DNA from 2 places in the Spirillospora sp. NPDC048823 genome. Region 1 is predicted to be linked to the other one. Evidence: predicted binding sites of a transcription regulator. Region 1 holds the regulator's gene; the other holds the start of a gene.
What was found. The regulator HrcA, encoded in region 1, represses chaperone genes, less so after heat shock. The targets are predictions, from matches to a motif close to TTGGCACTCTCNNNNNGAGAGTGCCAA.
Positions count from the first base shown of each region.

Region 2: the regulator HrcA is predicted to act here: its motif matches at 5,546-5,572, upstream of groES (co-chaperone GroES).

Region 1 is NZ_JBICUT010000003.1:358,182-373,053, forward strand. Features, by position in the region: gene ACGFK0_RS09160 (LysR family transcriptional regulator) at 1-430, opposite strand, end outside; gene ACGFK0_RS09165 (hypothetical protein) at 500-1,027, shown strand; gene ACGFK0_RS09170 (RNA 2'-phosphotransferase) at 969-1,505, opposite strand; gene rpsT (30S ribosomal protein S20) at 1,557-1,826, opposite strand; gene lepA (translation elongation factor 4) at 2,072-3,916, shown strand; gene ACGFK0_RS09185 (DUF4870 domain-containing protein) at 3,973-4,491, opposite strand; gene ACGFK0_RS09190 (hypothetical protein) at 4,635-6,047, opposite strand; gene ACGFK0_RS09195 (hypothetical protein) at 6,123-6,998, opposite strand; gene ACGFK0_RS09200 (hypothetical protein) at 7,334-7,783, shown strand; gene hemW (radical SAM family heme chaperone HemW) at 7,814-9,022, shown strand; gene ACGFK0_RS09210 (DUF3097 domain-containing protein) at 9,024-9,839, opposite strand; gene hrcA (heat-inducible transcriptional repressor HrcA) at 10,067-11,080, shown strand; gene dnaJ (molecular chaperone DnaJ) at 11,081-12,214, shown strand; gene ACGFK0_RS09225 (16S rRNA (uracil(1498)-N(3))-methyltransferase) at 12,315-13,046, shown strand; gene ACGFK0_RS09230 (hypothetical protein) at 13,061-13,765, opposite strand; gene ACGFK0_RS09235 (SigE family RNA polymerase sigma factor) at 13,762-14,349, opposite strand; gene ACGFK0_RS09240 (histidine triad nucleotide-binding protein) at 14,654-14,872, shown strand, end outside.
Region 2 is NZ_JBICUT010000006.1:72,335-87,206, forward strand. Features, by position in the region: gene guaB (IMP dehydrogenase) at 1-836, opposite strand, end outside; gene ACGFK0_RS15950 (DUF5319 domain-containing protein) at 1,068-1,457, shown strand; gene ACGFK0_RS15955 (hypothetical protein) at 1,479-2,414, opposite strand; gene ACGFK0_RS15960 (sigma-70 family RNA polymerase sigma factor) at 2,411-2,998, opposite strand; gene groL (chaperonin GroEL) at 3,405-5,030, opposite strand; gene groES (co-chaperone GroES) at 5,116-5,427, opposite strand; gene ACGFK0_RS15975 (SAM-dependent methyltransferase) at 5,670-6,890, shown strand; gene ACGFK0_RS15980 (hypothetical protein) at 7,563-9,212, shown strand; gene ACGFK0_RS15985 (phosphotransferase family protein) at 9,424-10,368, shown strand; gene tsaD (tRNA (adenosine(37)-N6)-threonylcarbamoyltransferase complex transferase subunit TsaD) at 10,365-11,399, opposite strand; gene rimI (ribosomal protein S18-alanine N-acetyltransferase) at 11,396-11,866, opposite strand; gene tsaB (tRNA (adenosine(37)-N6)-threonylcarbamoyltransferase complex dimerization subunit type 1 TsaB) at 11,887-12,567, opposite strand; gene ACGFK0_RS16005 (hypothetical protein) at 12,635-13,810, opposite strand; gene tsaE (tRNA (adenosine(37)-N6)-threonylcarbamoyltransferase complex ATPase subunit type 1 TsaE) at 13,941-14,405, opposite strand; gene ACGFK0_RS16015 (alpha/beta fold hydrolase) at 14,408-14,872, opposite strand, start outside.

The DNA of each region.
Region 1 (14,872 bases):
CCAGGACCGCGACGCCGAGGTCGGCGCGGCCGGTGCGGACGGCGGTGAGGGTGCGGGCCCGGTCGCCGTTGATCAGCCGCATCCCGGGGTCGACGACGTCGCCGAGCAGGTAGAGGTAGGCGCCCTCGCCGGCGGCGAGGGCCGGGACGCGGGCGGGTGCGGTGCCGTGGACGTCGGCGAGGAACGCGGTCACGCGGGCGTCGAGGTCGCGGGCGAAGCGGGCGACCCGCTCGCCGGCGGGGGTGAGCGTGAGGCTGCGCCCGTGTCTGGTGTAGAGGGGGTGGCCGAGGGTTTCGGTGAGTTTGCGCACCTTGACGTGGAGGGCGGGCTGGGAGATGTGGAGGTCTTCGGCGGCCCGGGTGAAGTTGAGGTGGTCGGCGAAGACGGCGAACGAGGCGAGCGCGTCCGTGGAGAGGCGGCTCAGATTCATAATCAGTGACTATAACTGGATGGGCTATTAATAGTTCTGCTTTAAGTGCTGGGGTTCGAAGGTTGGTGCATGAACATCGAACCTCGGCTCGGCGTCGATTTCGGCCGGGTCATACACGGGGGGCCGCTGGCCCCCGGCGGCTCCGACACCGTGTTCCTCGGCGGGAGTTTCGAGGAAGCACTCGCCTCACCCGCGAACGAGGGCGTGTACGAGGTGCTGCCGGGCCTGATCGAAGAATTCGGCGGACAGGCCTGGATCATCTCCAAGTGCGGCGACCGGGTGCGCAAGCGCACGCTGGCGTGGCTCGACCACCACGACTTCTACGCGCGGACGGGCCTGCCCAGGGAGAACGTCCGGTTCTGCCGGAAGCGGGCGGAGAAGGCGGGGCACTGCGCCGGCCTCGGGATCACTCACATGATCGATGACCGGCTGGACGTGCACCGGGCCATCCGGGAGATCGTCCCCTACCGGTATCTGTTCGGGCCGCAGGAGGGGCCCGAGTGGGTGCGGCACATCCCGGACTGGGCCGCGGCCGAGGTCATTCGCGCAGATATTCCGGCGGGACGAGGCCGACCAGCCACACGCCGTTCGCGCTGACGCGGAAATCGTGCCCGTCGGCGGCCATCCGCCCGGCCTGGACGACCAGGACGACGGGTTCGCCGCGGCGGGTACCGACGCGCCGGGCCGTCTCACGGTCGGGGGACAGGTGGACGGCGTGCCGCCCCATGGGCAGGAGTCCGTCGCGCAGGATCGATTCCACGGAGCGTTTCACGGTGCCGTGGTAGAGCAGGTCCGGCGGGGACGCCGGAGGCAGGTCCAGGTCGACCTGGACCGAGTGTCCCTGGGCGGCCCGGATCCGGTTCCCGTCGAGGACGTAGCGCTTCTTGTCGTTGACCGCGACGACGTGTTCGAGTTCGGCGCGGGTCAGCGGGAAACCGTGGCGGGCGGCGGCGGCCAGCAGTTCGGTGACGTCGGCCCAGCCTCCGGGATCGAGGGTGAGGCCGATCCGCTCCGGGCGGTGCCGCAGATGCCTGGCGAGATACTTGGAGATCTTCACCGCGCGCCGCTCGTCCATGGACATGCGTCGGGGCCGGCGCGCCATGGCCGGCCCCGGTGCGTGCGGGCGTTACTTCGCCTGCAGCGCGGCGGCGCGCTTGGCGATCGCCGACTTGCGGTTGGCGGCCTGGTTCTTGTGGATGACGCCCTTGCTGACGGCCTTGTCCAGCTTGCGCGCGGCGTGCTGCTGCGCGGCGACGGCGACCTCGAGGTCGCCGGCGTCGGCGGCCTCGCGGAACTTGCGGATCGCCGTCTTCAGCTCGGACTTGACGGCCTTGTTGCGCAGCCGGGCCTTCTCGTTCTGCTTGTTGCGCTTGATCTGGGACTTGATGTTAGCCACGTCGGTAGTGCCTCAGCTTGGTCGCGATCCTCGCCTGCGCGGGTCGGCAGGCTCTGACGAAAGGTCTGAACGGGGGCGGACGGTACCCCCCGGGGCACGACGCTACGCCACACGCAGTCGCACAGCCTACCAATCACCGGGGCCCGCCCCAAACCGGGCCGTGCACTGAGCATCGCGGAGGACATGGGACCATGGGAGGCACACATGTCCTTGCCCATCAGCTGAGTTTTTGTGAACGGACCCCGGTGGCAGCGCCTGATCCTGACAAGACCGACCCCGCGATCATCCGCAACTTCTGCATCATCGCGCACATCGACCATGGCAAGTCGACTCTCGCGGACAGGATGCTGCAGCTGACCGGCGTGGTCGAGGGGCGCCAGATGCGCGCGCAGTACCTCGACCGCATGGACATCGAGCGCGAGCGCGGCATCACGATCAAGAGCCAGGCCGTCCGGCTGCCCTGGACGTCCGGCGGCGTCGACCACGTGCTCAACCTGATCGACACCCCGGGGCACGTCGACTTCTCCTACGAGGTGTCGCGGTCGCTCGCGGCGTGCGAGGGCGCGGTCCTGCTGGTGGACGCCGCGCAGGGCATCGAGGCGCAGACGCTGGCCAACCTGTATCTGGCGCTCGAGGCGGACCTGCACCTGATCCCGGTCCTCAACAAGATCGACCTGCCGGCGGCGCAGCCGGACAAGTACGCCGAGGAACTGGCCGGGATCATCGGCTGCGAGCCGTCGGACGTGCTGCGCGTGTCGGGCAAGACCGGCGAGGGCGTCCGCGAACTGCTCGACAAGATCGTCGACGAGGTGCCGGCGCCGGTCGGCGACCCCGACGGCCCGGCCCGCGCGCTGATCTTCGACTCGGTGTACGACACCTACCGCGGTGTGGTGACCTACATCCGGATCATCGACGGGCGGCTGTCGCGGCGCGAGAAGAGCCTGATGATGTCGACCGGGGCCGCGCACGAGACCCTGGAGGTCGGCGTGATCGCGCCGGAGCCGAAGCCGGTGCAGGGCCTCGGCGTCGGCGAGGTCGGCTACCTGATCACCGGGGTGAAGGACGTCCGGCAGGCGCGCGTGGGCGACACCGTGACCGGTGCGTCGCGGCAGGCGCCCGAGGCGCTCGGCGGCTACCGGGACCCGAAGCCGATGGTGTTCTCCGGCCTGTACCCGCTGGACGGCGACCAGTATCCGGAGCTCCGCGACGCGCTCGACAAGCTGCGGCTGAACGACGCCGCGCTGGTCTACGAGCCGGAGACGTCGGCGGCGCTCGGGTTCGGGTTCCGCTGCGGGTTCCTGGGGCTGCTGCACATGGAGATCGTCCGGGAGCGGCTGGAGCGCGAGTTCGGCCTGTCGCTGATCTCGACCGCGCCGAACGTCGTGTACCGCGTGATCATGGAGGACGGGACTGAGCACACCGTCACCAACCCCAGCGAGTTCCCCGAGGGCAAGATCGGCACGGTGTACGAGCCGGTGGTGCGGGCGACGCTGCTGTCCCCGTCCGAGCACATCGGCGCGATCATGGAGTTGTGCCAGGGCCGCCGCGGGGTGCTGCTCGGCATGGACTACCTGTCGGAGGACCGCGTCGAGATCCGCTACACGCTGCCGCTCGCCGAGATCATCTTCGACTTCTTCGACCAGTTGAAGTCGCGGACCCGCGGGTACGCCTCGCTGGACTACGAGCCCAGCGGTGAGCAGGAGTCCGACCTGGTGAAGGTCGACATCCTGCTGCAGGGCGAGTCGGTGGACGCGTTCAGCCAGATCGTCCACAAGGACAAGTCGCGCGAGTACGGGCTGATGATGACGTCCAAGCTCAAGGAGCTCATCCCGCGGCAGCAGTACGAGGTGCCCATCCAGGCGGCGGTCGGCGCCCGGATCATCGCCCGTGAGAACATCCGCGCCATCCGCAAGGACGTCCTCGCCAAGTGCTACGGCGGCGACATCTCCCGCAAGCGGAAGCTGCTGGAGAGGCAGAAGGAGGGCAAGAAGCGGATGAAGACCATCGGGCGGGTGGACGTCCCGCAGGAGGCCTTCGTCGCCGCCCTGTCCACCGGCGGCGGCGAGCCCGCGGACAAGGGCCGCAAGTAGCCCCGCTTCAGGCTTGTGAGCAGCCCGGCTTCATGCCGGGCCACTCGGCACGGGCCCTATTTCTTCAGGAGGGGCCAGGCGACCACGGGCGGCACCCGCCGGAACTCGCCGCGGTTGGCGGCCCTTCCCGCGTAGACGAGGAAGAACATCACGGCGGCCGTGAAACCCATCGGCAGCCAGATGAGCAGGTCGACGGCCAGTGACAGCAGCCCGCCGACGATCCACACGGCGATGGCCGCGAGACCCATGTTGAGGCCCTGCGCGGCGTGCCGGCGGACGAACGGCGAGCGCGCCTTGCCGACGTAGACGATGGCCGGTGCGATGGCGCCGATGAGGAACTGGCCCACGTACGCCATCAGCGACCACGTCCTCTCGTCGTCGGAGACGGGGCCGAAGTGACCGGGCATCTGGGCGGTGCCCCCGCCCTGCGGAGGCTGCTGCTGCCAGGCCTGACCGGCCTGCGGAGGCGGTGGCTGCTGCTGGGGCTGCTGCTGCCAGACGTTTCCGGGCTGCTGCCACGGGGCCTGCTGCTGCGGCTGCCCCTGGCCGGGCGACGGGGGAGGCCCGTAGGCCATGGCGGAAGTCCTCTCCTAAGTTCGCTCTGCGCGTTCGCTATGCGACCTATTGGCGAAGTGTATGACTCTTAGGACGCGCCAGGAGTTCGCGCGGGTTCCCGCTTTCCCCCGGCCCGTGGCCGTTTCGCGCCACCGGGCCGGAGTCAGGCGAGTCCGGGACGCCAGAGGACGGCCGACGGCTTCTCCGGGGTGAGGGTCACCGACCCGCGCCACTCGATGGACGACGGCCGCGGGAGATACGACTCGTCCAGGAAGAAGCCCCGGTTGATCGACGTGACCGTGGCCGGTGCGCTGTTGTCGCCGAACCCCGTCGGACGGCGGAGCGCCTCGATGACCGCGATGTCGGACACCGTCGTCCCCTCCGGCAGTTCGACGGTGGTGGCGACGGCGCCGTCCCGGTCGACCGACCAGGTGGGCTGATCGTGGTCGGAGCGGTAGAGCGCCGACGGATCCGACTTGAGCCGGACGCCGAGCGCCACACCCGGCACCGAACCCCACGCGGTCGCCGCCCCGGTCGACTTGGCGAACTCGGCGAACAGGTACGCGCGCTGGTCGCCGACCTCCCGCGTCGCCGGATCGGACGGGTTCTCGATCTTCCCCTCGCGCACCATCTCCTGGGCGGCGACACGGTACGTCCACGGCTCGCGGTCCATGACGGCCTCGCGGGCGCGCCCCTCCGGACGGGTTCTGGAGGCGTCGAGCAGGAAGCGCAGCGGCGGGTCAGGCGAGACGACGTCGCACATGTTGTTGTTCTGCGTGCACGTCTGCAGCACCGGATGATCGCCCTCGAAGCGACCGGTGAACTGGAACGTCAGATGCAGCGGCGCCTGGTAGACCGCGGTGCCGTCCACGCGCCGCCCGGACGCGTCCACCTCGACCCGGTACACCCACTCGATGTCGGTCGTGCGGCCCCAGCGGGCCATCAGCGCGGGCGTGTCGGTGCCGCCGTCCTCGTTGCTCCACACCATCGAGTACTCGATGACCCGGTGCCCGGGAGTGCCGGCGGGCCGCGTCTCATGCCAGGCGGTCAGCGGGGTGTCGGTGGTGGCGTTCTGGTACGGGTCGCCGAACGGCCATCCGGTCCGCCCGACGACGATCGGCGCGTGGCGCAGGACCGCCGCGTCCTTGGCGGGCGTCCGGACGCGGGTGCCCCCGAGGGTCACGCGGCGGGCGGCCGGGGCGCTGCCCTCGGCGAACCGCAGCGTCACCTCATGCGCACCTTCCCGGACGTGCCCGAGACCGAAGCTCCGGGCCACCGGTTCGGACGACGGGACGACGGCGTCGGTCACATGGCGTCCGTCCACCGCGATCGACACGACGGCGGACTCGGCGCCCTCGCGGGCCCAGGAGACACCCGGCGCGGACGCGGCGAAGGAGATCACGGCCTCCCCGTCCCGGTCCGCGGTGAACGTCACCGACCGGGCGGGACCACCGCGCTCGACCGTGATCGTGCCCGGCTGTGCGGCGGCGGCGGGGGAGACGGCGGCGGTGAGGGGAGCGCCGGCGAGGGCGGCGCCGGTCAAGGCGAGCACGGCATGACGCGCACGGCTTCTCATGATCGGCGAATCTAGACCGGGCGGGTCGCGATCCGGTGACGCCCCGGTCGCCCGTGGATGTCGGGTTCGTTTGCGTCAGGCCCGCGTCCGCAGGGGCCTCCCCAGCGGCGCGAGCGCCGCCGGGGGCCGCAGGGACACGCCGGTGAACCGCTCCGCGGCGGTCCCAGGCGCATCGGGCTCGTAGAGAGTGAGACCCGACGCGGCCAGCCGGGCCGTCCGGCCGCGCCGCACGACCTCGTGCCCGAGCTCGCCCAGCAGCGCGACCACGTCCTCGGCGGGCTCGTCGAACAGGTCGACGCCGTCGAACCGCAGACGCATCTCCGGGTTGCCGCTCCAGCCGGACGGCCGCGTCGCGCAGATCTCCGCGAGCCGCTCCACGCCGTCCTCGTCCCGGCCGGTGGACAGCGCCAGCATCCCGCGCCCGACCCGTACGCTGCGATGTCCCGCCCACCCGCACAGGAACGACGACTTCGGCGGACGGGTGCCGCAGCGCTCGGCGACCGCGGCGAGGGTCGTCCAGGCGTCCGGGGCCTGTGTGGAGAACAGCAGGCTCGCGTCCGGCAGCAGCGCACCGCGCCCCGGCTCCAGCGTGATCATGAAGGGTGCCACCTGGCCGGGGAAGCGCGCCGGATCCGCCTCCCGCAGCGTGACGAGCCCCTCCCAGGTGACGGGCTCGTCCACCGCGAACCAGGTGATGACCGTCTCGACGCCCAGAGCACGGAAGGTCGCGTCGGTCAGCCGCTCCGCGACCACCTCCCGCAGCCCCTCGGCCGTCTCCGAGAGCCTCCGCCGCCACCACGCCGGCTCCGGCCCGGACCCCGTGCCCGTCTGCCAGCGCGTGCCCGCCCCGGCGAACTCCGAACGCCGCTCAGTCCCGGATGCGTCGGCGACCACGTAGTGCCACCCGTCCGGTTCACCGCAAAGCACCACCCGCGCAGGTGCTGCTTTCATTGCATCGCCCTCCTCCTTCGGGCCTGGCGGCCCTCCACCGTCGGGCAATGCGTGCGATCGCCAGCATCGCTCCGAACTCGCCTGGCGGCTCGCTGCGCGATCAGATTCTCGCATGCCCGAAACCGCCTTCGGACGTGATCGCGAGACCCGGGGCCGCCGTGCGGCGGGGCGGTCGCCCGTGTCGTCGCGGCCGGTGACCGGCGCCGCCGCACCGGGCGGCTCCCGTGGCCGCGGTCGTGCGACACGGCGGGGGTTGCTTTGCCTGGGCGCAGATGTCTGTACGGTCGGACGGGTACCGTGCCGATCAACCGACCTGACGACCTCCCGGAGGTAGCGTGACCCACCCCGAGCAGGTTCTGCGTTCCCCGAAGGAGCGGGAGACGGTGAACGGCGCCGTCCGCGCGCTGCGGTCCGCCGCCCCGTCGGGCTGGGAGCGGCTCGATTTCGAGTTCCGCGCGACGGTCGGCATCGACAGCGCCTCGTTCGAGGTCGAGGGGCCGGACGGCGAGCGCCGCCAGGCGATGCCCCCGGGGCAGGCCGTGGGGAAGATGGACGAGCTCCGCCGCGTCATGTACCGGCGCGGCAAGGGCGCCTGGTTCACCGCGCGGCTGCAGATCGAACGTTCGGGCCATTTCAGCGCCGAGTTCGACTACGACGGCGAACCCGACTTCAACCCGCCCCTCACCTCGTCCGCCTACGCCCTGGACCTGGACCGGTTTCCCCGCAGCGAGGAGCACATCCCCGACTGGCTCCGTGACAGGCTCCGCGAGGACTCGGCGGACTGAGCAGGGGGTTGGGCCGGGCAGACTGGGAGGGTGCCTTCCACACTGCCCGATGGTGATCCCGTGCCCGCCGACGGGGCGTTGCCCGGTGGTGCCCTGGAGGGGTTGGGGACGCGGCCGTTCGCGTTCTATGTGCACGTGCCGTTCTGCGTGACGCGGTGCGGTTACTGCGACTTCAACACGTACACGGCGACGGAGCTCGGGCCGGGCGCCGGCCGCGATTCCTACGCCGACACCGCCATCGGTGAGGTTCGCATGGCCCGGCGGGTGCTGGGCGACGTGGATCTGCCCGTTGAGACGGTGTTCGTGGGCGGTGGTACACCGACCTTGCTGCCGGCGGACGATCTGGGGCGCGTCCTGGAAGTGATCGACGCCGAGTTCGGGCTTGCGCCGGGCGCGGAGGTCACCACGGAGGCGAATCCCGAATCCGTGGACGAGGCGTATGTGGCCCGGCTGCGGGACGTCGGGTTCACCCGGATCTCCTACGGCATGCAGAGCGCGCGCGAGCACGTGCTGGCCGTTCTGGAACGCAGCCATACGCCGGGGCGCGTCCCGCAGGTCGTGGAGTGGACGCGTAAGGCGGGGTTCGAGCACGTCAATCTCGACCTCATCTACGGGACGCCGGGGGAGACCCACGACGACTGGAGAGCCTCGCTGGAGGCGGCCCTGGCCGCGGAACCCGACCACGTGTCGGCGTACGCGCTCATCGTCGAGGAGGGCACACGGCTGGCGGCGCAGGTGAGGCGGGGAGAGCTGACCGCGCCCGACGACGACGCCATGGCCGACCGCTACCTGATCGCCGACGAGATGCTGGGCGCGCACGGCCTGCACTGGTACGAGATCTCCAACTGGGCCGCCGACCCCGGCGCCGCCTGCCGGCACAACATGCTCTATTGGACGGGCGCGGACTGGTGGGGCGTCGGACCCGGCGCGCACAGCCACGTCGGCGGAACCCGGTGGTGGAACGTCAAGCATCCCGCCGCGTACGCCGCACGTCTCGCGGAGGGGACCACCCCGGCGCACGCCAGGGAGGTCCTGGGCGGGGACGACCGGCGCATCGAGCGGATCATGCTCGAACTGCGGCTCGCCCAGGGCTGCCCCGCCGGGCTGCTGGACGGCGGGGCCGTCCGGCGGGCCATCGGCGACGGGCTGGTCGAAGCCGCGCCGTACGAGGAGGGCCGCGTGGTGCTCACCCTGCGCGGACGCCTTCTGGCGGACGCGGTCGTCCGCGATCTGACCTGATTCAGGGGGCCGTGACGAAGTCGATGAGTTCCTCGACGCGGCCCAGCAGGGCGGGTTCCAGGTCCGTGTAGCTGCTGACCGAGCCCAGGATCCGCTTCCAGGCCGCGCCCGTGTCGTCACCCCAGCCGAGTTCGGCGACGACGCCGTCCTTCCAGGGGATGCCGCGGGGGATGCGCGGCCAGGCCCGGATGCCGACGGACGCGGGCTTGACCGCCTCCCAGATGTCGATGAACGGATGTCCGGTGACCAGGACGTGCGGGGAGGAGATCCGGGCGGCGATCCGGGATTCCTTGGAGCCCTCCACGAGATGGTCGACGAGGACCCCGAGGCGGCGCTCCTCGTCCGGGCCGAACTCCTCGACGATGGCGGGCAGGTCGTCCACGCCTTCGAGGTACTCCACGACGACGCCCTCGACCCGCAGGTCGTGCCCCCAGATCTTCTCGACCAGCTCGGCGTCGTGGACGCCCTCCACGTAGATGCGGCTCTCCTGCGCCACCTGGGCCCGCAGGCCCCCGACGGCGATCGAGCCGGACGCGGAACGCGCGGGCCCCCTGGGCGCGGCCTCGGGCCGCACGAGCGTCACGGGTTCGCCGTCGATGAGGAAGCCCGACTTCTCCAGCGGGAACACGCGCCGCTTGCCGAACCGGTCTTCGAGGGTGACGCCGAACTTGTCGCAGCCGACGACGGCGCCGCAGAAGCCGCTGCCGGGGTCCTCGGCGACCAGGCCGGGCTCCGCCGGGACCTCGGGGATCCGGCCCTTGAGGGGCCTGCGCCAGTCGCCTGCCAGCACGTCGTTTCCATATTTCTTACTCCGCACGGGTCCGCACATTAACCCGGTCGGACGCCCGCGCGCCGTCGTCCCTCGTCCCTCGGCGTGGCGGCGCCGTCCGATACGGGTAGGATCGCGCAGCCGTACGGGGGGTGTGCTCGGGCACTCCAGAGCGCCCCCGCGGGTCGTACACTTGGCACTCGGGAGTTATGAGTGCCAGCAACGCGGGGGCGGACGATCGGGGGCCCATGGACGGGGACGAAGGAGGTGACACGGTGCTGGACGACCGGAAACTCGCGGTCCTGCGCGCCATAGTCGAGGACTATGTCTCCACCAATGAGCCGGTGGGGTCCAAGGCGCTCGTGGACCGGCACAACCTCGGCGTGTCCTCCGCCACCATCCGCAACGACATGGCGGTGCTGGAGGAGCAGGGGTACATCGCCCAGCCGCACACCAGCGCCGGGCGCGTCCCCACCGACAAGGGCTACCGGCTGTTCGTCGACCGGCTGTCCACGATCAAGCCGCTGTCGGTCGCCGAGCGCCGCGCGATCGAGACGTTCCTGTCCGGCGCCTACGACCTCGACGACGTCGTCGGCCGGACGGTGCGGCTGCTCGCGCAGCTCACCCGGCAGGTCGCCGTCGTGCAGTACCCGTCGCTGACCCGCTCGTCGGTGCGGCACGTCGAACTGGTGCCCGTCGCCGAGGGCCGGCTGCTGCTCGTCCTGATCACGAACACCGGGCGGGTGGAGCAGCGGGTCATCGAGACCAGCGGCACCGTCTCCGAGGAATCGATCGGGCACCTGCGGGCGTTGCTCAACACGTGCCTGGACGGGCTCGGCCTCGGCGACGTCCCGACCGCGGTGGCGGACCTGCCCGAGAAGGTGGTCCAGGCGGACCGGCCGCTCGCGGCGGCGGTGCTGTCGGTGCTCCTGGAGACGCTCGTCGAAAAGCATGAAGAGAAGATCGTCTTCGCCGGTGCGGCCAACCTCGCCGCCGTGGACTTCTCGCCCAGCCTGCGGGAGGTTCTCGTCGCGCTCGAGGAGCAGGTCATCCTGATGCGGCTGCTCGGCGAGACCGGCGATTCCTCTACAGTTACGGTGCGGATCGGCACCGAGAACCCCGACCTGGGGCTCCGATCGACTTCGGTCGTCGCCGCCGACTACGGCGTGGGCGACCTCACACTGGCCCGGCTGGGTGTGCTCGGGCCTACACGCATGGATTACCCCAGCACGATGGGAGCGGTACGGGCAGTGGCACGCTACGTGGGACAGATCCTGGCGGGGTCGTAAGTGGCCAACGACTACTACGCGACCCTGGGCGTCCGGCGGGACGCCAGCGCCGACGAGGTCAAGAAGGCCTACCGCCGGCTCGCACGGGAACTCCACCCGGACGTCAACCCGGATCCGGAGACCCAGGACAGGTTCAAAGAGATCACCCAGGCGTACGAGGTGCTCTCCGACCCGAAGAAGCGCGAGATGTACGACCTCGGCGCGGACCCGTTCGCGTCCGCGTCCGCGGGCGGCGCCGGGGGATTCGGCGGCGCCGGGTTCCCGTTCAGCGACATCATGGACGCCTTCTTCGGCACGGCGGCCTCCCGGGGCCCGAGGTCGCGGGCGCGGCGCGGCCGCAACGCGACGCTGCGGGTGGAGCTCGACCTGAGCGAGACGGCGTTCGGCACGACCCGCGAGCTGTCCATCGACACCGCGGTCGCCTGCACGGCCTGCGAGGGGTCGGGCTGCGCGCCCGGCACCCACCCGGACACGTGTGAGACGTGCCACGGGCGCGGCGAGGTGCAGCAGGTGCAGCGCTCGTTCCTCGGCCAGGTCATGACGGCCCGGCCGTGCCCGGCGTGCGGCGGGTTCGGCTCGGTGATCCGCAACCCGTGCACGGAGTGCTCGGGCGACGGACGGGTCCGCACCCGGCGAACCGTCAAGGTCAAGATCCCGGCCGGTGTGGAGAACGGCATCCACATCCAGCTCGCCGGCGAGGGCGAGGTCGGTCCCGGCGGCGGCCCGCCCGGCGACCTGTTCCTGGAGATCGTGGAGAAGCCGCACCCGATCTTCGAGCGGGAGGGCGACGACCTGCACTGCACGGTCGAGATCCCGATGACGGCGGCTGCGCTCGGCACCAGCGTCACCATCGAGACCCTGGACGCCGCCGAGAGCGTCGACATCAAGCCCGGCACGCAGTCGGGGCAGGTCATCACGCTCTACAACCGGGGTGTGCGGCACCTGAACGAGAGCGGCCGCGGCGACCTGATGATCCACGTGAACGTGGAGACGCCGAACCGGCTCGACGAGGAGCAGGAGGAGCTGCTGCGGCAGCTCGCGGTGCTGCGCGGCGAGGAGCGTCCGCCCGGCAAGTTCGCGCCGGGGCAGCGCGGCATGTTCTCGCGGCTCAAGGACGTCTTCAACCAGCACTGAAGAGCAGTGGCGGCGGCCTACGACGAGGGCCGCCGCGGCGATCCGGAGCATGGCGGGTCAGGGGAGCACAGATGAGCGAAGCCCCTCACGGAGTGCGCGCGTGAGCCCGCCGGTCTTTCTTGCCGGGACGGACGCGCTGGAGCGGGGCAGCGTCGTCCTGGACGGCCCCGAGGGGCGGCACGCCGCCGCCGTGCGGCGGCTGCGGCCCGGTGAGCGCGTCGACCTGACCGACGGCGAAGGGCTGCTGGCCGAATGCGTCGTCACCGCCGCGGACCGCGCGTCCCTCATGCTGGACGTGCTGGCCCGGCACCGGCAGCCGCCGCCGTCGCCCCGCATCGTGGCCGTCCAGGCGCTTCCGAAGGGCGACCGGGGCGAACTGGCGGTCGAGACGATGACCGAGGCCGGGGTCGACGAGATCGTCCCGTGGTCGGCGGCCCGCTGCGTCACGCAGTGGCGCCCCGAACGCCGGGAGAAGGCCCTCGGACGCTGGCGCGGCGCCGCCCGCGAGGCGGGCAAGCAGGCCAGGCGCAGCCGGCTGCCCGAGGTCGCCGGGCTCGCGTCCACCGGTGACGTCGCCGCGCGGATCGCCGCGGCGTCCCTGGCCGTCGTCCTGCACGAGGACGCCGGTGCGCGGCTCAGCGCCGTGGAACCGCCCGCGGAGGGCGAGATCGTCCTGGTGGTGGGGCCCGAAGGCGGCATCACCGAGGAGGAACTGGAGCGGTTCGCCGCGGCCGGCGGGCGCCCGGTCCGCCTCGGCCCGACCGTGCTGCGCACGTCGACGGCCGGAGTCGCGGCCGCCGCCGTGCTGCTGGCGGCCACCGGCCGCTGGTAGGACGACCCGCGGGGTCAGGGGGCGCCGGCCGCTGCCCCGGCGCCCTGATCGGTGCTCTTGGCCGGTTCGCTCGTCGACGGCGACGTCGGCGCGTCGGAGGGCTTGTCCGGTTCGGGCGAGGTGGACGTCGGCGGCGACGGCGTCGTGGTCGGCTGCTGCGACGGGGTCGAGTCCGGGCACGGCGTGACCGAGGGGGTGGCGGCGGGCTCCGCACCGGGCGACGCGGTGACCGTCGGGGGGGTGGGCGGCCGGGGGATGCTGCAGGCCGACAGCCCCGGCGAGGCGGCCGACGTGGGGGTCTGCGAGGAGCTCGGGGCGTCGGTCGCGGTGCCGCCCGGCGACGCCGGGCCGGGGAACTGCGGGTTGCCCTGGGCGCCGGCGTGGTCGCCGGAGGTGTTGTTCTTCCCCTCGCCGGAGGGCCCGTTGCTGCCGACCGACTGCTGGATGAGGTCGATGGTCTGCGGCGCGGTCACGCCGAGCCCGGCGACCGCCACGGCGGCGGCCACGGCGAGGACGGGACGCGCCCAGTTGACGGTGAACCGGTCGAACCCGAAGCGCGCGGGGGCGAATCGTCCGAGACCGAACCGCCGGCCGGAGCCGTCGGCTATGCGGGCCCGGATGCGTTCCAGGCCGTCGCCTGCGGGGTTGACCGAGTCCGCCTCCGCGTTCAGGGCACGGCGGAGGATCTCCCCGTGCTCGTCGTGGGGGTCGGTGGTCATGAGAACTGCTCCAGGACGTTGCGTAGCGAGGTCATTCCGCGCGCCGTGTGGCTCTTCACGGCCCCGCGGGAGATGCCCATCGCGTTGGCGATCTCCGCTTCGGACAGATCGGCGTAGTAACGGAGGACGAGTGCCTCCCGCTGGCGTGCGGGAAGCCGGGACAGCGCGTCGATGACCGCCGAGCGTTCCAGTTCTCCGATGGCCCCGGCCTCCGCGCTCGGCGCGTCGGGCAGGCCCTTCGGGGCGTACTTCTCGACGACGGCGCGGTGCCGGAGCACCGATCGCGACCGGTTGACCACCGACTGGCGCAGGTACGACAGGGCCTTGTCCGGGTCGCGCAGCCGGCGCCACCCGCCGTGCATCGCGACGAACGCGTCCTGGACGACCTCTTCGGCCGTTCCCGCGTCCCGGACGAGCATGGCGGCGAGTCTTACCAGCGAGCGGTAGTTGGCGCTGTAGAGCGCGGTCACCGCCTGGTCGGCATCCCAGGCGACGGCCACCGCCCCCGCCGTGCCCCTGGCCACGAGGGTCTCGGTCACGTCAGTTGGACGCGTGCCCTCGTCGTTCGGTTTACGAAAGGGCATGTCCTGGTTTGCCTCGGTCACCTATCCGCCGCCTTTGCCGTCCCCCGGCCGCTCATTCGTACGGTCGTCTTCGGAACGACGTGGATCGGGCGTGCCCGGCCCGGTCCGGGCGCGTCGCAATGCCTTGCGAACCGGGGGGTACGCCCTGAGCTGACAACCCTAACCAGTAGGCGGTCGGAATGCCGACCGGAATGGAAGGTCGATCGGCGAAAACCCTATCGAGCACCGGACGCGGCAGGCCATGCACGCATCTGGTCCCGATAGGATTCCGGGGCGGTCGCGGGCCGCCGCCGAGGGGAGAGGGATGACCGACTGCCTGTTCTGCAAGATCGTTTCCGGGGACGTGCCGGCCAAGATCGTCCGGGAGTCGGCGGGTGCGGTGGCGTTCCGCGACATCAACCCTCAGGCGCCCACGCATGTGCTGGTGATCCCGAGGGCGCACCACCCGACCGTCGGCGAACTCGCCGCCGCGGACGCCGGGCTGCTCGCCGAACTGGTGCGCGAGGCCCACCAGGTCGCGGTG
Region 2 (14,872 bases), on a different contig from region 1:
CCGACGACCTCGACGGCCGCATTGGCCTTGATCGCGGCGATCGTGTCGGCGACGCCCTTGGAATGGCCGTGCGCGGTGTCCACGATGATCACGTCGGTGCCGGCCTCGATCAGCGCGCGGGCACGGCGGATCGCGTCCTCGCCGACGCCGACGGCCGCGGCGACGAGCAGCCGGCCGTCCGCGTCCTTGGTGGAGTGGGGGTACTGCTCGCTCTTGGTGAAGTCCTTGGTGGTGATGAGGCCCTTGAGCCGCCCGTCGGCGTCCACGAGCGGGAGCTTCTCCACCTTGTTGCCCCGCAGCAGGCGGAACGCCTCGTCGCGCGTCACGTCCACGGGCGCCGTGATCAGCGGCATCGCCGTCATGACCTCGCGGACCGGACGGGACAGGTCGGACTCGAAGCGCATGTCCCGGTTGGTCACGATGCCGACCAGGACGCCTCGTACGTCGGTGACCGGCACGCCCGAGATCCGGTAGCGGGCGCACAGTTCCTCGACATCGGCGAGCGTCGCGTCCGGCAGGCACGTCACCGGGTTGGTGATCATCCCGGCCTCGGAGCGCTTGACCCGGTCGGCCTGCTCGGCCTGCTCCTCGATCGACATGTTGCGGTGCAGGACGCCGATGCCGCCCTGCCGCGCCATCGCGACCGCCGTGCGGGCCTCGGTCACCGTGTCCATGGCCGCCGAGGCGAGCGGGATGCGCAGCGTGATGCCCCGGGTCAGCCGGGTCGTGGTGTCGGCCTCGCCGGGCTGAAGGTCGGAGTAGCCCGGCAGCAGGAGCACGTCGTCGAAGGTCAGGCCCTGCGGGAGGAACTTGTCGGGCTCGGCGGCGGGATTCATGACTACCTTCCCGTAGTGGTGGAGGCATCGAGCCAGGTCACGGCGACCCTGTTCCCATGGTAGAGCGTGGGCCGCCGCCGGGGCCGGGTGTTGCACACGGCGGGCGCGTGGTCTTGATGACATCACGCAACAAGCGGGACGGCGCCGTGCATTCCCACTTTCTGTGATCGTTCGCGCACGGAGAAGACCGGGGGTGCACCGCCCCGGGCATCAGGCAGTAGCGTGGGTGGTGTGCACGACGATGCTCCGCTCGACCCGTTCGCCGGAGACCCGGAGGACCCGGCGGCGTCGCTCGGCGACCCCGGTGAAGAGGCCGCTCCGCTGAGCGTGGCGGAGCGCGAGGACGTGCTGGCCGACCTCGCCGACCTGGAGGTCTTCCGCGCACTGCTGGAGCCGCTCGGGGTGCGAGGGCTCACCGTCGACTGCGGTGACTGCGGCAGGCTCCACTACATCGACTGGGATCTCCTGCACGGCAACCTGCGCCACCTGCTCGACGAGGGCCTCCCCCGCGTGCACGAGCCCGCCCTGGCCCCCGACCCCGTCGACTACGTCAGCTGGGAGTACGCCCGAGGCTACGTCGACGGCGTGATCGACAGCGAAGAGGGCCGCGACGAGAACTGACCGGCCCGTCGGCGCGCACGATCAGTCGTCGCGGTTGTAGGGGTTCTGGTGCCGGTTCATGCGTTCTTGGGTGCGTCTGCGGATGTCGTCTATCTGGCGGCCGATGTCGCCGTCGTCGTCGGAGGCGCCGTCCGTCCCGGCGGCGGGGGTGGAGTAGATGGTCGTGGACGGGGTGTCCGGGTGGCGGGGGCGCGGCCCGAACGGGAACGGAAGCCTCGGCCGCGGCCTGGCCTCCCGGTCCCCGGGGTCCCCGGGGTCGCCGGGGTCGCCGGACGGCGTCGGCGCCGGTCCCCGCCGTTCCGGTTCCGGGGCGGGCCGGACGGGTGGCCGCGGGCGCTCGTAGGTCCCGGCGTCGGTGTCGGCGCGGACGGTCTTCTCCGTGTCGTCGGCGGCATCGGAGGAGGCGGTGGTGCCTGGAGCGGCCGGAGCGGCGGACGGATGGTCGGTCGCCCCGCTGCCCGCCGCGGCGACGCCGGTACTGGCGAGGACGGCCCCGGCCACGCCGAGCGCGACGATCGTGCCGCGGCCGCGGCGCCGTGGGCCGCCGGGGCCGGACGGCGCGGGCGGGCGTGGCGGGGCCGCTCCGGGACCGGCTTCGGAACCGGCGCCGCTTTCGGAGCCCGGGTCGTCCACGTCGGCGATCAGGGCGCGCAGCAGCCGCACCGCCGGGTCGGGGTCGTCGGCCTGGCGCGGGCGTCCGGCCTCGGCGCGGTCGCCCTCGGAACGGTCGCCGCCGGGACGGTCAGCCGGGCCGGGGGCGGAACGCGGCGCCGAGCCGGCAGCGCGCCACGCCGCCAGCGAATCGATGATGGCGTCGGTACGGCGTACCGCCGCCAGATCCGCGGGCAGGGCGGCGGCCTGCGACCGGCTCGCGGGCGCGCCGGAATCGCCGGGGTTCGGAGGGTCGGCCGGGTCCGGGGCGCCGCGCAGGCCGGTGAAGGGGCCGCGCTCCGTCAAGCGATCGACTCCTCTCTCGCCATCGCCCGGAGCCGGGCCAGCGCCCGGTGCTGCGCGACCCGTACCGCCCCCGCGGACATGCCCAGCACATTTCCGGTCTCCTCGGCCGACAGGCCCGCCACCACCCGCAGGAGCACGAGCTCGCGCTGGTGGTCGGGAAGGCGCGTCAGCAGGTCGCGGGCGCGCTGCGCCTCGATGTAGCGGACCACCGTCTCCTCGGGCCCGGGCCGGTCGTCGGGGCCGTCCGGAAGGTCCTCGGTGGGCACGGCCGCGCGGACCGCGCTGCGCAGCGCATCGGCGATCTTGTGGGCGGCGATGCCGAAGACGAAGGACGCGAAGGGCCGCCCCATGTCCCGGTAGCGGGGAAGGGCGGACAGGACGGCGATGCAGACTTCCTGGGCCACGTCGTCGGCGATGTGGTACTGGCCGGAGACCCGTCCGAGCCGGGCCCGGCAGTACCGGACGATCATGGGGCGCACCTCGCCGATGAGGACTTCGATGGCCCCCGGGTCGCCCTGGACGGCGAGGTTCGTCAGCTCTTTGAGGTCGCCGTCACCCGTTTGTGCCGCGCGCAGCACCCGGATCCCACGGCCGGTGTCGTGGGACGGTGGAGGGCCGGGCCCTCCCGAGGGGTCGATAGCGCGCGCGGCCATGGTCCCGGCGTAGCTTCCCTCGGTCACGTCAAGCATGATGCCCAGCACTCCCGGGCGTGTCTGCACCGTCCTCTACAACGGAATGGTCACAGTGCTGGAGCAATCCTGGCGAAACTACACATCGCTGTCGGCCGACCTCGTTGAGTTCCTGGATTCATCTAGCCGCTTTCGTCTCAAAAAGGCTGAAACAGCCAGAAACAGCTCATTGAGCTCGCTACAGCTCAAGTGTCGACACACGACAAGACCCCCGCCCGGATGGACGGGGGTCTGTCAGCGTTCTCCTGACGGGACGAGACGGGATGAACCGCACGCCCGCCCGGCCGGGCGACCTCAGAACTCAGTGGCCGTGCCCGTGGCCGTGACCGTGGCCGCCGGCGGCCTCTTCCTGCTCCTCCGGCTTGTCGACCACGAGCGCCTCGGTCGTGAGCAGCATGCCCGCGATCGAGGCGGCGTTGGTGACCGCGCTGCGCGTCACCTTCACCGGGTCGATGACGCCCTGCGCGATCAGGTCGCCGTACTCGTCGGTGGCGGCGTTGTAGCCGTGGCCCGCGTCCAGCCCCCGCACCTTGGAGACCACGACGTAGCCCTCCTGGCCGGCGTTCTCGGAGATCCAGCGCAGCGGCTCGTCCAGCGCGCGGCGGACGGCCTCCGCGCCGGTGGCCTCGTCACCGGACAGGCCGAGGGTGTCGAAGCCCTTGGCGGCGACGTGCACCAGGGCGCTGCCGCCGCCGGCCACGATGCCCTCCTCGATCGCCGCGCGGGTCGCCGAGATGGCGTCCTCGAGGCGGTGCTTCTTCTCCTTCAGCTCCACCTCGGTGGCGGCGCCGACGCGCAGCACGCAGACGCCGCCGGCCAGCTTGGCCAGCCGCTCCTGCAGCTTCTCGCGGTCCCAGTCGGAGTCGGAGTTCTCGATCTCCACCTTGATCTGGTTGATCCGCGCGGTGATCTCGTCCGCGGAGCCCTCACCGTCGACGACGGTGGTGGCGTCCTTGGTGACCGTGATCCGGCGGGCGCGGCCGAGGTCCTCCAGCCCGATCGAGTCGAGCTTGAGGCCGATGGCCTCGCTGACGACCTGGCCGCCGGTCAGGGTGGCCATGTCGCCCAGCATCGCCTTGCGTCGGTCGCCGAAGCCCGGCGCCTTGACCGCGACGGACGTGAACGTGCCGCGGATCTTGTTGGCGACCAGCAGCGCCAGGGCCTCGCCCTCGACGTCCTCGGCCACCACGAGCAGCGGCTTCTTGGTCTGGGCGACCTTCTCCGCCAGCGGCAGGAACTCCTGCACGTTGGAGATCTTGCCGTCCACGATGAGCACGTAGGCGTCCTCCAGGACGGCCTCCATGCGCTCGGGGTCGGTCACCATGTGCGGCGACAGGTACCCCTTGTCGAACTGGAGGCCCTCGGTGAACTCCAGCTCCAGGCCCATCGTGTGGGCCTCCTCGACGGTGATGACACCGTCCTTGCCGACCTTCTCGAACGACTCCGCGATCAGCTCGCCGATCTGCGGGTCCTGCGCGGAGATGGTCGCCACGTGCGCGATCTCGCCCTTCTCCTCGACCTCGCGGGCCGACTTGAGGAGCTGGTCGGACACGTACTGGGCGGCCGCGTCGATCCCGCGCTTCAGCGAGAGCGGCGAGGCGCCGGCCGCCACGTTGCGGGTGCCTTCGCGGACCATCGCCTGCGCGAGGACGGTCGCCGTGGTGGTGCCGTCGCCCGCGATGTCGTTGGTCTTGGTCGCCACTTCCTTGGCGAGCTGGGCCCCGAGGTTCTCGTAGGGGTCCTCCAGCTCCACCTCGCGGGCGATGGTCACGCCGTCGTTGGTGATCGTCGGCGCGCCGAACTTCTTGTCGATGACGACGTTGCGGCCGCGCGGGCCGATCGTCACCTTGACGGCGTCCGCGAGAGCGTTGACGCCGCGCTCAAGAGCCCGGCGAGCGTCCTCCTCGAATTCCAGGATCTTCGCCATGCGGATACTCCTCTTTCACGCGATCCGCCCCGGCAGCCCCGCTGAAGGCGGCGCCGACCGGGGCGGGTGCATCACGTCTCGGTGATTACTTCTCGATGACCGCGAGCACGTCGCGGGCCGAGAGGACGAGGTAGTCCTCGTTGTTGTACTTGACTTCGGTGCCGCCGTACTTGCTGTAGAGCACGACCTCGCCGACCTTGACGTCGACGGGGACGCGCTCGCCCTTGTCGTCGACGCGACCCGGGCCAACGGCAAGGACGGTGCCCTCCTGGGGCTTCTCCTTGGCGGTGTCCGGAATCACCAGGCCCGACGCGGTGGTGGTCTCGGCCTCAAGCGGCTGGACGACGATACGGTCCTCAAGCGGCTTGAGAACAACCTTGGTGGCGGTCGTCACGATCTGACCTCCCCTTCGATTGGTCCTCGGCCGGCCACGGTGGACCGGCCAGCACATGTGACAGAGAGGCGACCCTGGACCGGCCTGCCGTCGCGGGTGCCAGACCGACCTTGTCGCTGTGTTGGCACTCTAGCTAGGAGAGTGCCAGTCATGGAGACTATTCCGTGCCCGGTACCCCGTCAACACGGACACGGGCGCACACGGCACCTGCCGCTCCCCGTTCACCGGAAGCTAACTTTCCCACCATGGACATCGCGTCGTTCCGAGCTTTGGAGTCACCGGCGGGCCAGGCGCTGCTCAGCGAGACGTCCGGTCTGGACGTGAGCGAGGACGCGCTGCTCACGACCGCGTCCCGGCTACGCGAACGGCACGACCCCGCGCTCGTCTCGGCGGCGCTCACCCAGGTGCGGCTGCGTGAGCGGGCCCGGGCCAAGTTCGGTGACGACGCCCGCCGCATGTACTTCACCCAGACGGGGCTGGAGCAGTCGACCCGCGCCAGCGTGGCCTCACACCGTGCCCGGCGGTTCGCCGACCGTCTTCCCGGCGCGCGTGTGCTGGAACTGGGGTGCGGGATAGGAGCGGACCTCATCGCACGTGCGCGGAAGGGCCTCGCCGGAGAAGGTGTGGAACTCGACCCGCTGACCGCTGAGGTGGCCAAGGCGAACATCACCGCCCTGGGGCTGGACGACCTCGCCTCCGTACGCGTGGGGGACGCGACCGAAGAGAACCCGGACGGCTTCGATGCGCTGTTCGCCGATCCTGGGCGGCGCACTGCACGAGGCCGGGTCTTCGACCCCCGCTCCTATGAGCCGCCACTCGACGTCGTCCTGGATCTGGCCCGCCGGGTACCCACCGCCTGCGTGAAGGTCGCGCCGGGGATACCGCATGAGGCCGTCCCGGACGGCGCCGAAGCAGAGTGGGTCTCGCTCGGCGGCGATGTCAAGGAAGCGGCCCTGTGGCTCGGCGCGCTCTCCGGGGACGTGCGCCGCCGAGCCACCCTGCTCTCCTCCGACCTCGATCCGCAGATGTGGACGCTCACTCCCCAAGGCCATGACGACCCGGACGTGCGCGCCTGGGGCCGTTACCTGTACGAGCCCGACGGCGCCGTGATCCGCGCCCATCTCGTCGGTGAGGTCGCAGACCAGGTGGGCGGCGGGCTGGCCGACCCGCACATCGCGTACGTCACGTCCGACGAGCTGCGCCCCACGCCGTTCGCGTCGGCCTACGAGGTCGAGGACGTCCTGCCGTTCTCGGTCAAGCGCCTGCGCGCGGAACTGCGCCGCCGCGGCACAGGGGTGCTCACCGTGAAGAAGCGCGGCTCGGCGATCGACGTCGACCGCCTGCGCCGCGACCTGGGCTTCGCCGGGCGCCGCGCGGCCCGCGGCGCCCCCGGGCTGACGCTGGTGCTCACCCGCGTGGGACGCGACCCGGTCGCCCTCCTGACCCACCCCGTCCCGCGGAGCTGACCCACACCGTCCCGAGGGGCCGACCCTGCCCGCCCCGAGGGGCTGACCCGCCCGGAGCGGGGCCGGGCGCGGATCGAGTCCAAAGATCTTCCCCGCGGCGGGGCAACGCCAAGCGGAAGCGGGCGACGCGCCACGGCCGTGCAAATCATTCGCGCTTTCCGGCATTGCGGTCACCATGGATTGCGGGCACCCGGCAAGGACATGACGCGGCCGGTGAATCGTTTCGCCGGAGGCGGCTGCGGCGGAAACACCAAGGCAGGTTCAGCGAGGGGGACTTCGGCACCCCCGAATGCGTCATCAAAATGGCCCGATTCCCGCCGGGGGGCATCACGTCCCGTGCACACGTGTCGGCCGCCGCGTATTCATTCCGTGTTCGCGAACTGCCGATGTTGGACGAGATGTACGGACAGAACACCGGGCGGACACCGTCCCGTCCAGCCCCGGTCGCCGAGCACATCCCCACGATCTTCCCCGATGGCCGCGAAGCGGTAAATTCCCGCGCGCCCGGGGGATCATTCGCTATCCGCCCCAGCCGGATAACCGGTGCATTCCACAGAACTCGCTACGTTCTCTGCTACCCGTTATAGGCACTGTCCACACGCACTACAGTGGCGTCTCCAGAGATTCATTGCCGTGCGTCATTTCTCGCGCCGGCACACGAAGGAGCATCGGGTGGAAACGAATCACAACTTCCTGCAGACGGGGGGTCAACCGGTCTCGGATCGGATGCGGGAGTTGCTCGCCCGTGCGGCGCAGGACCACGTCTATGAACAGCGCTCACAGGGTCAGGTCCTCGACGAGATTCGCCAGCGGCTGGAAGGCATGGAGTGGCTGCTCCGCGAGGTCCGCGAGCGGGAGCTCACCGGGCTGACCGGGCAGCTCGACAGCGTCCGCGGGCAGGTCGACGAGCTGGCCGGCAAACCCCCGGAATGGGCCGAGGGGCTGGCCGAGCACATCGAGGCGTTCGGCGACCGGGTCAAGCCCGTCGCCGAACTGCCCGCACTGTGGGCCGACGTCGGCGTCGTCGCCGAGAACGTCGACGAGGGCCTGACCCGCATCCAGGCCGTCCTCGACTCCGCGCAGCACATCACCGACGCCACGCAGCAGGCGTCGCAGCGCATGGACGAGATGACGAAGCGGCTCGACAAGCTCCAGGGCAGCATGGAGGCCGCCTCCGTCCGCTTCAACCGGCTCGACAAGTCGCTGGCGGAACTCGGCCACCGGTCCGAGCGGCTCGAACACTCGATCAACGGCGTCACGGCGCGGGTCGACCAGGCGCTCGGCGAGATGGCCGAGCGGATGGAGCAGGGGCTTGAGGCGGTCGGCGGCCGGGTGGAGGGCGTCGGCGGCCGGCTCGACGGGCTGGACGGGCGGCTGGACGGCGTCGACGGCCGGCTCGAAGGGCTGTCCGGCAAGATGGACGGCCTCGACGGCCGGTTCGAGGGCATCGACGGCCGCATCGACGGCGTCGGCGAGCGGATCAGCAGGCTTCCCGCCACGCTGGAGATCGGCGAGCTGCACCGGCTGCTGAACGAGATCGCCCAGCGTCCGGCGGCCGAGTACGGCGACCGGTTCGACGCGCTGGAGAAGCACCTCGCCGACGCGGTCGACCCGCTGATCGAGGAGCTGCGCGCCCGGCCCGACCGCGACGAGGTCAAGGCGACCATGTCGCAGATCGCCGAGACGGCCTACAGCGACGTCGCCAAGCGCATGGACGAGTTCTCCCAGCGGTTCGAGGACGTTCACGACGACGTCCGCAAGCGCATCGAGGGCATCCACGAGGAGGTCGCCAAGCGGGTCGACGGCGCGCTGGAGGAGTTCACCACGCAGGTCGACATCGTCTCCCGCCGCATCGAGTCGGTGCACACCGACGTCACCAAGCAGGTCGAGTCCGTTCACCACGAGGTGTCGCGGCAGGTCAGCGGCGTCCACGATGACTTCGGCAAGCGGATCGGCGACATCCACACCGACGTCACGCGGCAGGTCGGCAGCATCCACGAGGACGTCGCCAAGCAGGTCGGCAACATGCAGGAGGACGTCGCGAGGCAGGTCGGCGGCGTCCACGACGAGTTCGCGCGGCGCGTGGAAGGCATGCAGGACGAGGCGGGCCGGCGGGCGGAGGCCGCGGCGGCCGAGTTCGCCAAGCGTTTCTCCCACGTCGAGGACGAGGTCGGCCGTAAGGTCGACGGCGTCCACGACGATGTCTCCAAGCAGGTCAACGCGGTGCACGAGGACGTGCTCAAGCGGCTGTCCACACTTGAGGAGACGATGCTCGCCCTCGCCGAGGCACTGCTGCGCCCCCGCCGCGAGAGCAAGGACTGACCGGCACCGCCGGGTGGGCCGCCGTCGGCGGGCCCACCCGGTCCGCGCCCGGTTCCCGTCCGGCAGGTGGATACCCCGCGGAATCCGCGAAGTTTGTCCGGCAAAGCACCGCGGCGACCGAAGGTGTTTGTTCGCCACAGCGCGATGACGTGCTTTTTGTTACGTTCCGTCTTCATAAAATCACTCCCCATACTCTTCGGAATCCGTTTTCATGGATCAGGTGACCCACACACCGGCTCCCTGCCTCACGACCGGCACCCCACCCGGCGACGCCACCCTGCGGTGGGTCGAGGAGTGCCTCGGCAAGGGCGCCGAAGTCCGGATGGTGCGGCCGCTCCCCGGCGGCACCGCCCACGCCAACCACGCCCTGCTCGTCGAAAGCCGCTCCGGCAGCCCCCACCGCCTCGTCCTGCGCCGCTGGACGCCCCGCGGCCCGGCGCCCGGGCGGCGCCGCCGCTACAGCGCCACCGAGTTCTCCCCCGAACGCGAGATCGCCGCGCTCGCCCTGCTCGCCGGCTGCGAGATCCCCACCCCCGCCCTCGTCGCCGCCGACCCCGCCGGCGCCTACTGCGACGTCCCCGCCCTGCTCGTCACCCGGCTCACCGGCCACCCGCCGCGCCCGTCGCCCGACGACCTGCCCGAATACCTCATCCAGCTGGCCGCCGCGCTGCTGCCGGTGCACGCCCTGAACGGGGCGTCCACCATGCCGCCGTACGTCCCCCACAACCGGCTCGACGTGCGGCTCCCGCCCAAGCACGCCCTGCGTCCCGGCCTGTGGGAACGCGCCCACGAAGTCGCCGCCCGCCCCGCCCCCGACTCACCCGTCCGCTTCATCCACCGCGACTACCACGCCGACAACACGCTCTGGTCCTACGGCAGGCTCACCGGCGTCGTCGACTGGTCCGACACCTCGTCCGGGCCCATCGCCGTCGACATCGCCCGCATGCGCCGCGGACTGGCCCTCCGCTACGGACCGCCGGTCGCCGACCGCTTCCTGTCCATCTTCGACCAGGTCTCCGGCGGCTACCCACACGACCCCTACTGGGACATCCGCACCCTCTTGGACCTGCTCCCCGAAGACGACAACCGCGCCCTGGACGAAGCCGAAGTCCCCCTCTACGAGGACTACCTGGCCCAGCTCCTGGCGCAGTGTTAAAGGGTTATGGCCTCGATGGGGAGGCTGGAGTCGGCGGGAAGCCGAAGGTCGGACGGGGCGGCGCCCGAGGTGACGAGCTCTGAGCCCAGCGCGGCCACCATCGCGCCGTTGTCGGTGCAGAGCTTCGGGCGGGGGACGCGCAGGCGGATGCCGGCGGCCTCGCAGCGGTCCGCCGCGAGGGCCCGCAGCCGCGAGTTCGCGGCGACGCCGCCGCCGATCAGGAGGTCGTGGACGCCGTTGTCCTTGCAGACCTTCAGCGCCTTCTGCGTCAGGACGTCCACGACGGCCTCCTGGAACGACGCCGCCACGTCCGAGACCGGGACCGGCTCGCCGGCGCGCTCCCTGGCCTCCACCCAGCGGGCCACCGCCGTCTTCAGGCCGGAGAACGAGAAGTCGTAGGTGCCGTCCTTGTACTTCCCGCGCGGGAACGCGATCGCGGCCGGGTCGCCGTCGCGGGCCATCCGGTCGATGATCGGGCCGCCGGGGAAGCCGAGGTCGAGGACGCGCGCGACCTTGTCGAACGCCTCGCCCGCCGCGTCGTCCACCGTGCTGCCGAGCGACCGGACGTCCGCCGCCACGTCCGGCACCAGCAGCAGCGACGAATGGCCGCCGGACACCAGCAGCGCCACGCACGGCTTCGGCAGCGGGCCGTGTTCGAGCTGGTCGACGCACACGTGAGCGGCCAGATGGTTGACGCCGTACAGCGGCTTGCCGAGCGACAGCGCGTACGCCTTGGCGGCGGCCACACCCACCATCAGCGCGCCCGGCAGGCCGGGGCCCGCCGTCACCGCGAACGCGTCCACGTCGGTGAACGCGACGCCGGCGTCCGCGAGCGCCCGCTCGACGGTCGGTGTCATCGCCTCCAGGTGCGCGCGCGACGCGACCTCCGGCACGACGCCGCCGAACCGGGCGTGCTGGTCCACGCTGGAGGCGATGGCATCCGCGAGCAGCGTCTTGCCCCGGACGATGCCGACGCCGGTCTCGTCGCACGACGTCTCGATGCCGAGGACCAGCGGCTCGTCCCGAATCACTTTCTCTCCCTACTGAACCCCATGGGCGGACGGGTGCGGAGCTTGCGGCACATGACGATCGCGTCCACGTTCGAAGGCTGGTAGTAGCGCCTGCGGATACCGACCTTGTCGAAGCCGAACCGCTCGTAGAGCCGGCGGGCCCCGTCGTTGTCGGCGCGGACCTCCAGGAACACCGCCTCGCTGTTGCGGCGGACGGCCTCGTCCAGCAGCTCGGTGAGCAGCGCGGCCCCGACGCCGCTCCCCCGCTGGTCGGCGCGGACCCCGATGGTCTGCACGTCGGCCTGCCCACCGGCCGCGGCCAGGCCGGCGTAGCCGACGATGTCGCCGCCGGACGCCTCCGCGACGACATAGTGCCGCGTCCGCGGCTGGTCGGCGAGCTCGGCGTTGAGCATCTCCGCGCTCCACGCGTCCTCGGGGAACAGCGACTGCTCCAGCAGGTGGACGGCCGGCAGATCCGCGCCGGTCATCGTTCGCAGGACGACTCCGCTCACGCCCGCGTCACCCTCTTGCGCGGCCCCGGCTCCTTGGCGTCCGGTCTGCGCAGGTAGAGGGGCTCGGGCGGCAGGAGCTCCGGTCCCTTCATCCCGGCCAGGCGCGCGACGGCCAGCTCCGCCAGCGCACCGGCGGTCGGCAGCAGCGGCTCGTGCTCCGAACCGCCGAGGACGTCCGGGTAAAGGGCCGCGCCCTCACCGACGACGGGGAGCCCGGGGGGCGCCCCGTCCAGCACGTCGGACGGCGGCCCCACGGCAGGCCCGGTGGCGCGCGCGCCGCACGTGTCGTACCGCGCCCAGTAGACCTCTTTGCGGCGGGCGTCCGTGGCGACGGCGAACGGCTCGACCCTGCCGGTCGCCCACGCGATGATGTCCAGCGTGCAGAAGCCGTGCACCGGGATGCTCAGCGCCTCCCCCATGGAGCGGGCGGTGACGAGCCCGACCCGAAGCCCCGTGTAGGGCCCCGGCCCCACTCCGACGGCGATCGCGCTCAGATCACCCGCCGCCGCCCCGGCCTCCGCCATTACCCCCGCGATGGACGGGGTGAGCAGCTCGGTGTGTCTGCGCCGGTCGACCGCCTCGGCCACGCCACGCGGGACGGCGCCTTCACCCGGTGTCCACTCGTACAGCGCCACGGTGATCGCGGCGGTCGCGGTATCGAAAGCCAAGACCAGCACGGGTTGAAAGCCTACAGGTCAGAGCCCGCCGCGGAACCGCCCGGCCGGGACGGGCGGCTCCGCCGGATCAGGACTGGTTGAGGGCCTGGATCACGGTCTTGGCCACTTCGACGGCTCCGTTCTTGGCGTCGTCCCAGGAGAGCGGGTCGCCGTCGTTGGAGCCGGAGTAGTGGATGGTGATGAGGACGTTGCCCGCGCGGACGTTGCCGATCGCCTCGCCGGCCCCCTGCCCGTCGTCGACGCTGTAGACGACGTAGGCGTCGTCGCCGACATCGTCGAGGCGGATCTTCTCCTTGAGCTCCTGGCCGGGCAGAAGGGCCTTGCCGGACTCGTCGGCGGAGCGTTCGGAGCCGAACTTGGCGCCGGCGGTGTCGGTGGCCGTCTGGCCGCCCTCGGCGGCGATCGCGCGGAGCTCGACGGTGAGCTGACGCTTGTTGTCGCCCGCGTAGGCACCCCAGACGCACTGGTTCTGCCGGTCGCTGCTCTGGTAGTTGTCGGCCTCGTTGCGCTCGGAGTCGGGCGCCAGCCGGTCGATGACGTCCTGGCCGATGATCGTGCAGGAGTCGGGGACGGCGGAGCGCTCGCCCTTGGACATCGGCGAGCTCTCGGTGGCGCCGCTGCCGACGACCTGGCCGCCGTCGTCGTCGCCGCTCGCGCCGACGCCGCTCAGGACGACGAACGCGGCGAGGACGCAGACGGCGATCGCGGCGCCGATGCCGCCGAAGACGACGGCCCAGCGCCTGCCGGTGCGGCGATCGCGCACGACGCGGTGGCTGCCGGTCCGGTATCCGCCGCTGGCGGACCGGTAGGAACCGCTGCCCGTCCGGTAGCCGCCCGTGTCGCTTCGGAATCCGCCGGTGTCGCTGCGGTACCCGCCGGTGTCACTCCGGTACCCGCCGGTGTCCCGGCCGTACTGGCCGCTCCCGGTCTGGTACGGGCCGGTCTCCCTCTGGTAGGGACCGCTACCCGATCGGCCGGCGCCATAGCGGCCACCGGACTCGTAACCACCCGACTCGTAGGCACCGGACTGGTACGCGCCTGACTCGTACGCGCCGGACTGATACCTGCCGGACTCGTACCCGCCGGTTCCCGAGGAACCGCGGGGCTCCTGGCCCGGGTACGGCGCGTACTCGTCGCCACCCGCGCCGTATACACCGCCGTCCTGCCGGTAACCGCCGTCCTGGCCACCGTCCGAACCGCGGTAGCTGTCGCGGTGACTACCGCTGCGATGGCTACCACTCACCGGATCCCACTCCTGCTTGCGGAAATCAATAAGTCGTGAAGGTGAGGCTCGTTCCGGCAAAGAGTACGACATGCAGCCGTAAAGTGGACCACCCCAAGTTACAAAAAACGCAGAAGTTGTTCGGACCCAGTCATCTAGCGCCAAGTTCCAGGTCGGACCAGCGATGACCGATGCCGACGATCCTTACTTCACGTTCCTCGCCGGGCCCGTCCCCACGCGAAATGATCACATCCAGCCGGTCCTCGGCGAGCCCCTCCGCGAGCCCTTCCCCCCATTCCACGATCGTCACCGATTCGTCGAGGGACGCATCAAGATCGAGGTCGTCCAGCTCCGCGAAACCGCCGAGCCGGTAGGCGTCCACGTGCACCAGCGGCGGCCCGCCGGCCAGCGAGGGATGCACGCGCGCGATCACGAACGTGGGCGAAGTGATCGGCCCGCGCACCTTCAGGCCCTCGCCGACGCCCTGCGCCAGCGTCGTCTTGCCCGCGCCCAGGTGCCCCGTCATCACGAGCAGGTCACCGGGACGGAGCACGCCGGCAAGACGTACGCCCAGCTCACGCATGTCCTCAGCCGTGGAAACAGTGAGCGAAATCACATTCACGCGGTGCGCTCCTTCTTGTACCTCGGCCGGACGCGCTCGACCAGCCGGCGCAGCCCGCCGGTGACCACGCCCGGGTACTCCAGCGGCAGCACGTGCCCGGCCTCCTCCACCTCGACCATCTCCGCGTCCGGCAGCGCGTCGGCGATGCGGCGGCCGTGTTCGGCGGGGGTCAGCCTGTCCTCCCCGCCGCAGAGCACCAGCGTCGGCACGTTGCCGAGGACCTCAAGGCAGGCGACCTTGTCGTGCGCCATCAGCTCCGGGTAGAACTCGGCGATCACATCGATGGGCGTCGCCCTGATCATCTGTTCCAGGAAGTCGACCACGGTGGGGCTCACGTGCTTGTCGGCGAACGCCATCTTCCGCGTCACGACGAACGCCAGGTCGGCGCCCAGCCCGCGGGCCCGTTCCACCAGCTCGGCGCGGCGGCCGAGGCCGCGCAGCGTCCGGGGGGCCAGCGGCCT